3 regions of the Ferrimonas sp. YIN67 genome follow, and region 2 is predicted to be linked to each of the others. Evidence: predicted binding sites of a transcription regulator. Region 2 holds the regulator's gene; each other region holds the start of a gene.

Region 1 (3,249 bases), on a different contig from region 2:
CAGCGAAGGGTGCGATCTGGACTTCAACACGGGCGGCGCCCGCAAGGTTGAACTGGATTACGCCCTTTGTAACTCCTTTGGCTTTGGTGGTACCAACGGCTCTTTGCTGTTTAAACGCAGCTAAGAGGCGTTGGGCAAAAAAACGGCACCCAGTAGGGTGCCGTTTTTGTTTTCTTCTCGCCCGGGGCCACAGGGATCGAGTTCCGGCTTACTCAGCTTGCCTGCCCATCGCCAGGTAGTTCAACAGGGCCGTCAGAGCCTCCTCTGAATCGATCTCTTCCAGGTTGACCCGGTAGCGGCCATTCACCATCAGTGCCGGTACGCCACGGATCTGGGCATCTTCTCTGAGCTGCTGTTGCTGGCTGAGGCTAGCCTGGATCTCGGGATGGCGAGAGAGTCTCTGGTACTGTTGAACCGGGAGATCTAGCCCTTTGATCAGCTCAAGGAGCTCAGTGGGCTCAGAGAAACTCATCCGCTTTTCATGGATGGCATCAAACAGGGCATGCTTGATCTGATCTGTTTGTTGGAGCTTGTCGGCTACGATGAGGGCAGTGGTGAGCTGCGGGCCCTGAGGGCCGATAAAGTCGACGTGGATCTGCTCGAATTGGACCCCTTGCTGCAATCCCGCCTTGATCGTTGGCAGGCCCTTTTCAAATTCGTAGCAGTGGCCGCAATAGAGCGAAAAGAACTGGGTCACTGTCGGCACTGCAGTGGGCTGGGCCCCCTCGATCACTGAATAATGGGTCCCTTCGGCGTAGTGGACTGGCCCCTGCTCACAGGCCATCAGCAAGCAGCTTAGGGTGATCAAAAAGAACGATTTCATTCTGTTAGCCGGTTTTGGATTCATTGAATCAAAGTTGGCACTGCTTTGACAAAATTGCCAATGGAACGGCTCGCCAAAATAGCTCTTCTTAAGTCGGCTCCATTTTCAAGGGCGCCTTTGGCGCAGCAGCTGCGTTGTGCTCTTAAGATCCGGGAGCGGTCCTAAAAGCCCGGCTCCCCAAGCCTGGGCACATTCACAGTTTGTCGGGTGGCGCACCATTCGGAGCGATGATTTAGCCGAGGTTCAATGCTGCGGAGTTGCCAAACGCCGGAATGATCAGGACTTTTGCATTTCGCAATAAGTTAGGAGGGCTCATAAAAAAATAGCTTTTAAACAAGGTCTTATAGTTTGGCGCAAAGTTTGCTTTAGGCAGAAACCTATTGCAGAGGAGAAGCCCTCTATGCGCCACTACGTCTTGTTGCTCAGCCTGCTGCCCGGAACGCTTTGGGCGTTACCTTTCGAAGAGTGCCCCACGGAAGCGTTTCTATTTCAGGATCCGACCACATTGGTCTACGGAGTGGATCTGGTTACGGGGTCGTCTGAGCTGTTGGCGCCCAGTACCGGGATCAGTGGGACGATCAATGCCGTCGGATTCAATGAAACCGACCGTTATATCTACGGATTTAGCAAAGTTCGCCTGGATGTGGTGCAGATTGGCAGTGATCTTCAGGCGACTCCCCAAGGGGTGAGCGGCCTACCTGCCGGGGTCCACTTCTTTGTTGGGGATGTTGCCGGGGACACCTACTGGATCTACAAAAAGAACCTCGGGCTCTTTGCCATTCCTCTGTCCGGAGCGGGGCGAATGCAGGCGACCCAGTTGCAGGGGGCCGATCAAAGCCTCAATCTCACCGACTTTGCCTTCCATCCTGGCGATGGCATGCTCTATGCGCTGGATAACAGCACGGGGATCCTGCACCGCATCGATATTGTTGACGGCAGTGCCACGGCGGTTGCCAATGCGGGGATCACGGGCACTTTTGGCGCTGGCTACTTTGAAAAGTCTGGGTATTTTTATGTGTCCCGTAATCAGGACGGGCAGATCTATCGTCTGGATCTGCGGGATCCCAACAATATCCCCGATGGGGCCACCTTGTTTGCCTACGGGCCGAGTTCGGGTCAAAACGATGGTGCCCGTTGTGCAAGCGCGCCAGTGGTCGCCAGCAATACGGACTTTGGCGACGCCCCGGACAGCTATGGTACGACCCTGGCCAATAATGGGGCACGGCATGCCTTGAGTGACTCGGGACCTCGTCTGGGCAGCCTGGTGGATGCGGACAATGACGGCTACTTGGCGCCCTTTAGCGATGACAGCACGCAGTCGGATGATGAAGACGGGGTAATGGTGATGACCTCGCTGCAAAGCGGTCAGGATGCGTTGCTGTTGATCACGGTATCCGGTCAGGGCGGCTACTTGCAGGGGTTCTTTGACTGGGATCGTGACGGGCAGTTTGCGCCAGAGGGAGAGCAGGCGTTGACCGACCGTTACCTGGATCCTGGCGAGCACCGGATATTGATCCGGGTGCCGGACGATGTGTCTCAAGGCAGCAGTTATGCACGCTTTCGGATCAGCTCAGTCACTGGGATCGGTCCCAATGGCGGTGCCGGGGATGGCGAGGTGGAAGATCATCCCATCGAGTTGTCCCAGATCCCCTTGACCTACAGCTACTACCCGTCTGCCAGCAGTTGGGCCACCTTGGCCTTTGAGGATCATTGGCCCCATCAGGCGGATTACGACATGAATGATCTGGTGATGGCGATCCGCACGACGGAAGTTCGCAGCAACGGCAGCCTGATCCGTATCGATCTCAGTGGGGTGTTGCTGGCAGCCGGTGCCGACTACCACAATGGTTTTGCCTGGCACCTTCCTGGCATGCCCAGGGCGTCGATCGACGCGGACAGGATCAAGTTAAGGATCAATGGAGTCGATTCCGTCGCGACCGGCTCGTTGGAGTCGGGACGCAGTGAGGCGATCGTTCGGATCTTTGACGATGCACATGGCTTGCTTGAGGCCCCTTGTCGGTACTACCGAACGCAGGCGGGGTGTGACGATGGGCTGCAATATCAGTTTGAACTGAGTCTGCCCGTAACTCAGGTGCCCGGCACTCTTCCTCCCATGCCCTATAACCCTTTCCTGTTTGCTTCAGAGAACACTTTCCGAAAGGGCTTTTCGCAGCCGCCGGGTCGCGGTCTGGAGATCCATCTGGCCGATCATCCTCCGACGGAAGGCGCGGATCTTGGGATCTTTGGTACCGAGCAGGATCGCAGCCAGCTCGGCGGTAGCACCTATCGAAACGATAATAATTTGCCTTGGGGGCTGTTGATCCCCCAGGGCTGGAGTTGGCCACAGGAGTTTGTCGATCTGCTCCAGGCTTATCCGGATTTTGCCCCCTATGTGGAGAGCGACGGCACCCTTAAGAGGGACTGGT
Region 2 (3,249 bases):
CTGCCCATCTTTTCCCGGGCCATCAGGCTTTCAAACAGCTCGTGTTGGGGCAACTCCGGGCACTGAGAAGATGCCAGCTCGCTGATCATCTCCAGTGCCCGTTTTTTGCTGAGGCCGGGGGCAACGCAACGGGTGCGCTCCGGCGAGAGTAGTTCATTGATTTCCATTAGTGCCTGGAAATTTTCTCTTTATGTTTAATGACTTGACGATCCAGCTTGTCCACCAGGCCGTCGATGGCTGCGTACATGTTCTCATGCTCATGGGTGGCAAACACCTCTCCCCCGTTGAGATGCAGCTTGGCTTCGGCGATTTGCTGAAGCTTCTGGACATTGAGTATGACATGAACGTTGTTGATGTGATCGAAATGGCGTTGCAATCGCTCAAACTTTTCATGCACATAGTCTCGCAAGGCTTCGGTGACTTCGACGTGGTGCCCGGTAAGATTGATCTGCATAGGTTAACCTCCGTTGCGGTGTGCTTAGAGCACTTTGCGCTGGTTCGAGGGGGGGATGGAGAGGGCTTCCCGGTACTTGGCGATGGTACGCCGCGCAACCTGGATCCCCTGCTCCGCGAGAAGCTGTGCCATCTTGCTGTCGCTGAGAGGCTTCTTCGGGCTCTCGGCGGCCACCAGCTTTTTGATCAGGGCCCGGATAGCGGTGGAGGAGCATTCACCACCGCCGTCGGTACTGACATGGCTGGAGAAGAAATATTTCAGTTCGTAGATCCCACGCGGGGTATGCATGTACTTCTGGGTGGTCACCCGGCTGATGGTGGATTCGTGCATCTCCACTGCCTCGGCGACGTCGTTGAGCACCATGGGTTTCATCGCCTCATCACCATATTCAAGGAAGCCTTGCTGGTATTGGACGATGCAGTTGGCCACTTTCATCAGGGTCTCGTTGCGGCTCTCCAGGCTCTTGATAAACCATTTGGCATCCTGCAGGTGGCCGCGGACAAACTGGCTGTCACCATTGTTACGCGCTCCCTTGGACAGGGCGGCGTATTGCTCGTTGATGCGCAGTTTCGGCACGGAATCCGGATTGAGTTCGACAACCCAGCGGCCCTGCTTCTTGCTGACAGATACGTCCGGGATCACGTACTGGCTATCGCTGGGGGCGATGGCGCTGCCGGGACGGGGATTGAGCGATTGGATCAGTTCCATAGCGGCCCTTAACTCATCTTCTTTGAGTCTAGTGCGCCGCAGCAGGGTGCGAAAGTCCCGATTGGCAAGAAGATCCATATGTTCCTGAAGCAGGTTGATGGCCTCTGCTTTCCAGGGCGTCGTTTCATCGAACTGAGCGAGCTGGATCAGCAGGCAGTCCGTGAGATCCTGGGCGCAGCAGCCGACCGGATCGAACTGTTGGACCCGCTTGAGCACGGCCATGATTTCATCCAGCTCCAGATCTTCGGCGCCCTGGGCCTCGAGGATCTCTTCGGCACTGATGGTCAGGTAGCCGTGTTCGTCGATGGCGTCGATGGCCGTGGTCGCGATGGCCCGATCCCTGTCGGTCATCGGGGTCAGCTCCATCTGCCAGATCAGATGGCTTTGCAGATCGACGCTGGTTTCCCCCTGGTAGAAGCTGTCGTCATCGTCCCGGACGGGACCGGCCGGGCTGGCCGGTGCAGCGCTGTAGACATCGTCCCAGGTACTGTCCAGCGGCAGGTCGTCGGTCATCTCGGTCTGGCCCATGGCTTCGCCGGTCTCCATCTCGGAGGCTTCCGGTTTGCTGCTGTCGCCATTTTCGTCGGATGCGCTGACATCCTGATGGTTTTCCCCGGGTTCGGACTCAAACTCGTCGGTTTGCTCCAGCAGGGGGTTGGACTCCAGCGCTTCCTGGATCTCCTGTTGCAGATCCAGTGTCGACAGTTGCAACAGACGGATCGCCTGCTGCAACTGGGGTGTCATAGTGAGCTGTTGTCCCAGCTTTAGCTGAAGAGAGGTCTTCATTCAGTGCCCGATCCTTGTTGTACGACTCTGGGATCCCGGTATGGGCCAGCGGGATCCGTTAGAGTTTGAACTGATCGCCCAGATAAACGGAGCGTACCAGTTTGTTATTGAGGACGTCTTCCGGTGCGCCCTGAGCAATCATTTCACCATGACTGACGATATAAGCATATTCGCAAACGTCCAAAGTTTCCCTCACATTGTGGTCGGTGATCAAGACGCCCAGTCCACGCAGTTTCAGATGCTGGATAATTTTCTTAATGTCGATCACCGAGATGGGGTCGACCCCGGCGAAGGGTTCATCCAGCAAAATGAACTGGGGATCGGCCGCCAGGGCGCGAGCGATCTCCACTCGGCGACGTTCGCCGCCGGACAGGCTCATCCCCAGGCTGTCACGAATATGGGTGATGTTGAACTCCTCCAGCAACTGCTCCAGCTTCTCCAGGCGCTGAGCCTTGCTCAGGTCCTTGCGGGTCTGCAGCACCGCCATCAGGTTGTCGAAAACGCTGAGTTTGCGGAAGATGGAGGACTCCTGAGGCAGGTAGCCGATCCCCTTGCGGGCCCGAGAGTGCATCGGCAGCAGGGTGATCTCCTCATCATCGATGCTGATCCGCCCCTTGTCGTTTTGCACCAGGCCCACCACCATGTAGAAGGTGGTGGTTTTGCCGGCGCCGTTGGGTCCCAACAGGCCAACAATCTGGCCGGTTTTCACCTCCAGTCCGACGCTCTTTACCACCTGGCGGCCGTTGTAGCTCTTGGCCAGTTGTTCCGCTTTCAGTACGGATCCACTCATGGCTGCGGCTCCGCTTCGGTCTCTTCCACTGCTTCCTGTTCCTCGGGAGTCTGAGGCATAAAGATGGTGGTGATCTGTTCCTCTTTACTGCCTTGGGCCGTCAGCTGTTGCAGGCGCGCGTTGTAACTGATGGTTTCGCCCCGTACCAGGCTGCCCTCCTGACTCAATTGGGCATTGCCCGTCATGGTCAGCAGCTGGGTATTGATGTTGTAACGGATCTCGTTGGCTTGGGCCTTGGCCAGCAGGCCGTTATCCATCACCTGCTGATAGGTGGCCGGCTGACCCGTGGCGATCATGATTTGGCGGCTCTTGTCTTCGCTGGACTCAAGCACCAGCTTTTCCGCTTCGATGCGCAGGCTGCCCTGCTCGATCACCACGTTGTCACGATATTCCAGGGTGCGGTTGGTAAAGTCACCACTGGAGGTATCGGCAGTCACTTTGACCGGTTGCTGGAAGTCGGCTTCGCTGGCGAAGCCGTTTGGGGCCAGCACAAGCAGGCCCAGTAAGATTA
Region 3 (3,249 bases), on a different contig from region 2:
GCCATTGAGCAGCATGCGCACCAGCTCATGCTGGTTCGCCGCCGCCGCGCGGGCGTTCACATTGGTGTGTTTATAAGCATCAAATGCATTGTTGTCCGTGAGCATGAGTCTCTCGTTAAAACATCAAAAAAAGTAAATTAATAGAAGAACATACTGGATTGCTGCATCTGCAGCGTAAGCTGTTCTACGCGAACGAATTGGGACAGGTAGCGGTTGTAGACCTGCTCCATGCGCATGTCATGCTGAGCCATCTTGTCTTCGACGCGACGGATATTGCTGTCCATGGAGGTTTGACGGCTTTTCAGATAGCCGTTGTCCTCGGTCAGGGAGGACACCGCACCATCCAGGCGTTCAAACAGGCCACCCTCTTCGGTGAAGAAATCCTGAACGGCACTACCATGGGTATCCAGTGCGGTTTCAAGCTTACCGCTGTCGAGCTTCAGCTTGCCGTCGCGGCCGACTTCGATCCCAAGATCGTGCAGTGTCAGCCCAGCAGACGAAGTACCGTACATCTCGCTGCGCAGCTTCTGGGACAGGGCGCGCAGGGCCGGATCGCCGTTGAGGACGCCAACATCTTGGTCGCTTGGTGGCTTAAAGCCCGCATCGTCATCGTCATCGTCATCATCACCGCTGTCGTTATCGTCCAGTTCCACCTCCTTGCCGAAGGTGTAGTGGGCGATCTCGTCGATCATCCGGTTAAAGTCTTTGATGAAGGACTGAACGGAATCGGTGATCCCCTCCTTGTCCTGGCCCACAGTAACGCGCAAGGGTTCGTTGGCCGCGGTGGTCTGCTTCAGCTCAATGGTCAGGCCATCAACCACGTTTTCCAATACATTGGACGAGGAGGTAATGGTGATCGGATTAGTGTCCCCCATCAGCACAATGGCATCCTGGGCCTTGGACAGCTCCTGTACCGCCACAGCGCTGCCATTGGGCTGCTGGAGCTCAATCACGTTATCCGCACCGGTCTCCTCCGAGGTCAGCACCAGGTGCACTTCCCCATCGGTACGCACCAGGCTGGCCTGCACCCCAGGGTTGTCCGCAGAATCGTTAATGGCGTCGCGCAGCGCTTCCATCGAATCGATACCACTCATATCGATGGTCATCGGCTCACCACCGAGCGAAATGGTGTATTCGCCAGTCAGGTTGGCCGGATCAAAATCCTTGGAGGAGAGCGCCACCTGATGGGCCTGGGCCAACTGCTTTACATGAAAGCTGTACTCACCGGACGCCGCGCCGGCACCGGCAGTGATATTGGCGATGCTCTCATCCGAAACGGTCACGCCCATCTTGGAGAAGTCGTCATCGGCAATGTTGCCCATACGACTGCTGAAACTGTTGAGACGTGACTCGACCGCCTTATAGGCATTGAGCTGGGCCTCGTACTGCTTCATCTGAATGCTGTACAGCTGATCTTTGGGCGCACGTTCAGCCTGAATCAGCATGGCCGCCATCTGGGCGGGGTTGATACCGGAACCGATCATAAATACTCCTTAGTGCCCACAACGAGGCAAGAATGATGCCAATAATTTTTCCTTGGTTTATGAGGGCTTAGCATAGGAAAGGGAAACATTTCCTCCCTTAACTTCCGCCATCCTGCATCCGGAGGAAGTGCTTCTTCCGGGTGAAAAACAAGGAATTTCTAACACTCCCAAGGCGTCGTCGGCGAAGGCGAACTTAAGGGCATTGACGTTAGAGGACGCGGCGCGATACCTGTCAGGACGAAAAAAACTCGACCCCCGTAGTGAAAAGGCCAAAAAAGGATGGAGCACCGTCAAGCGAGTGGATTTGAAGGCGGAGTTTCGAGGTTCCCACCGGAGGTCTCAGACACCTCTAAAGGGGCCCTTTACAGGCCCCAGGGGTAACTGAGGGCAATCTGCAGCGACTCGGTCAAGTGTCGAGACAGATCAGAGTGACTGGCTCACTGGCCGTCACGTTAACCTACGGCTAAAGGCCAGCTTCATGTCGATGCCGCAAGGCTGGCCCGGGGGACAGCCTTGCGGCAGATAACGCATATAATGCGGCTATCACCCCTGCGGGACAGTGGCTTGACGTGCACCATACCTTGGCTCCGAGTGCCCCATTTCCTTCCCAAACGGGATTAAGGGCAGCGGGACTCACCAATTAACTTGAAAAATTCCTGTGAAACAAAAAACGGAAAGCCGTGGCTTCCCGTTTATCAATCGACTTGAGGCCCTGCCCCCGGTCAGGGTTGACCAAACAACTCGACCAGTTCGTATTCAAAGTAATCGGCGAGTCCGTTAAAGTCACCGATCGACTGGCACTTCAACATCGCAGGAAAGACCACTTGAGCTTGCTCCAGCTTGAGGCCTGTCAGTTTGGGAAACTGGTCCGCTAACCGAGGCATCAGCTCACCGATCGCGATCCGCCCATCCATAATCTCGCCTTGGCGTAGCATTTTTGCAGCACGCTTCATCTCTTTGATCAAATGTGGGTTGCTCATGCTACCTCCTTCAAACAATCGGTTCCTTTTATTGCTGCACCTATCATGCTCGCATTAACAAAGCGGACCGAACTGGCCCATTCGATATAATCCTCTAGCTCTCGCAGGTACATTGCCATGTTGGACTCGGTAGCTAACCATTCGCCATTGGTTCCTAGTACACGACGATGTGCACCTTTGGCACTGGCACCCAATTCTCCGTCATCATAACCTGTGTGGGTCTGTCCACGAGGATAAGCGAAATCACAGCCATGCAACTCTATTTCAAAAACCCCCATCCTTACAGCCAAATCAACGGCAGTATGGGTCACACTCCCAGCCCCGTAAAGGCGCCCTACCTTTGCTTTGCTTGCCCATTTATCATACATTTTGCCCAATCTGATTGCAGCATATCGCGGCCCTCGCCATTGGTTTAGCACCTCTTTATTGCTATGTGGGAAATAAACAAGGGGTACCTTATCCAAACGTTCTACCTGGAGGTGCTCTGCAGTGATCTTCGCATCAACAGTAACCACATAGTCTGGCTTAATACCTGCGTCTAAGAGTGGCTTAACCGCGGTATCAACAGCGATCAGTATCGCTTGGTCTTGTTGTTCACGGATCCGCTCTATTCCTTCTCCCAATGAAGGACCTGTTGCCAGCACTAGCGCCTTTTTGTGTATACCCTCTCCTTGCTTGGCAAACAGAGTTCGAACATCGCCATCTTGCCTAATCAACTCTAGATTTGACTTGAAGCGGTCACTAACTGCCTTATTACTCACTTGATGCGTTCGATTTAGGAATGC

What was found. Region 2 encodes sigma-54, which starts transcription at its own class of promoters, with help from an activator protein. Its sites were predicted from a motif close to GTTGGCACGNNNNTNGNNT; they were not measured.
Region 1: a site for sigma-54 is predicted at 1,171-1,189, ahead of AC2D8U_RS18065 (LruC domain-containing protein). Genes of this name have one in related genera too.
Region 3: a site for sigma-54 is predicted at 1,509-1,527, ahead of fliD (flagellar filament capping protein FliD). Genes of this name have one in related genera too.

The regions. Positions count from the first base shown of each region.
Region 1 covers NZ_JBXVVJ010000010.1:30,856-34,104, reverse strand. Annotated here, with positions in the region: gene fabF (beta-ketoacyl-ACP synthase II) at 1-124, shown strand, start outside; gene AC2D8U_RS18070 (thiol:disulfide interchange protein DsbA/DsbL) at 209-823, opposite strand; gene AC2D8U_RS18065 (LruC domain-containing protein) at 1,224-3,249, shown strand, end outside.
Region 2 covers NZ_JBXVVJ010000006.1:255,048-258,296, forward strand. Annotated here, with positions in the region: gene ptsN (PTS IIA-like nitrogen regulatory protein PtsN) at 1-167, opposite strand, end outside; gene hpf (ribosome hibernation promoting factor) at 167-454, opposite strand; gene AC2D8U_RS14330 (RNA polymerase factor sigma-54) at 479-1,948, opposite strand; gene lptB (LPS export ABC transporter ATP-binding protein) at 2,007-2,738, opposite strand; gene lptA (lipopolysaccharide transport periplasmic protein LptA) at 2,735-3,249, opposite strand, start outside.
Region 3 covers NZ_JBXVVJ010000016.1:16,471-19,719, reverse strand. Annotated here, with positions in the region: gene fliS (flagellar export chaperone FliS) at 1-105, opposite strand, end outside; gene fliD (flagellar filament capping protein FliD) at 138-1,484, opposite strand; gene AC2D8U_RS20680 (hypothetical protein) at 2,207-2,464, opposite strand; gene AC2D8U_RS20675 (motility associated factor glycosyltransferase family protein) at 2,461-3,249, opposite strand, start outside.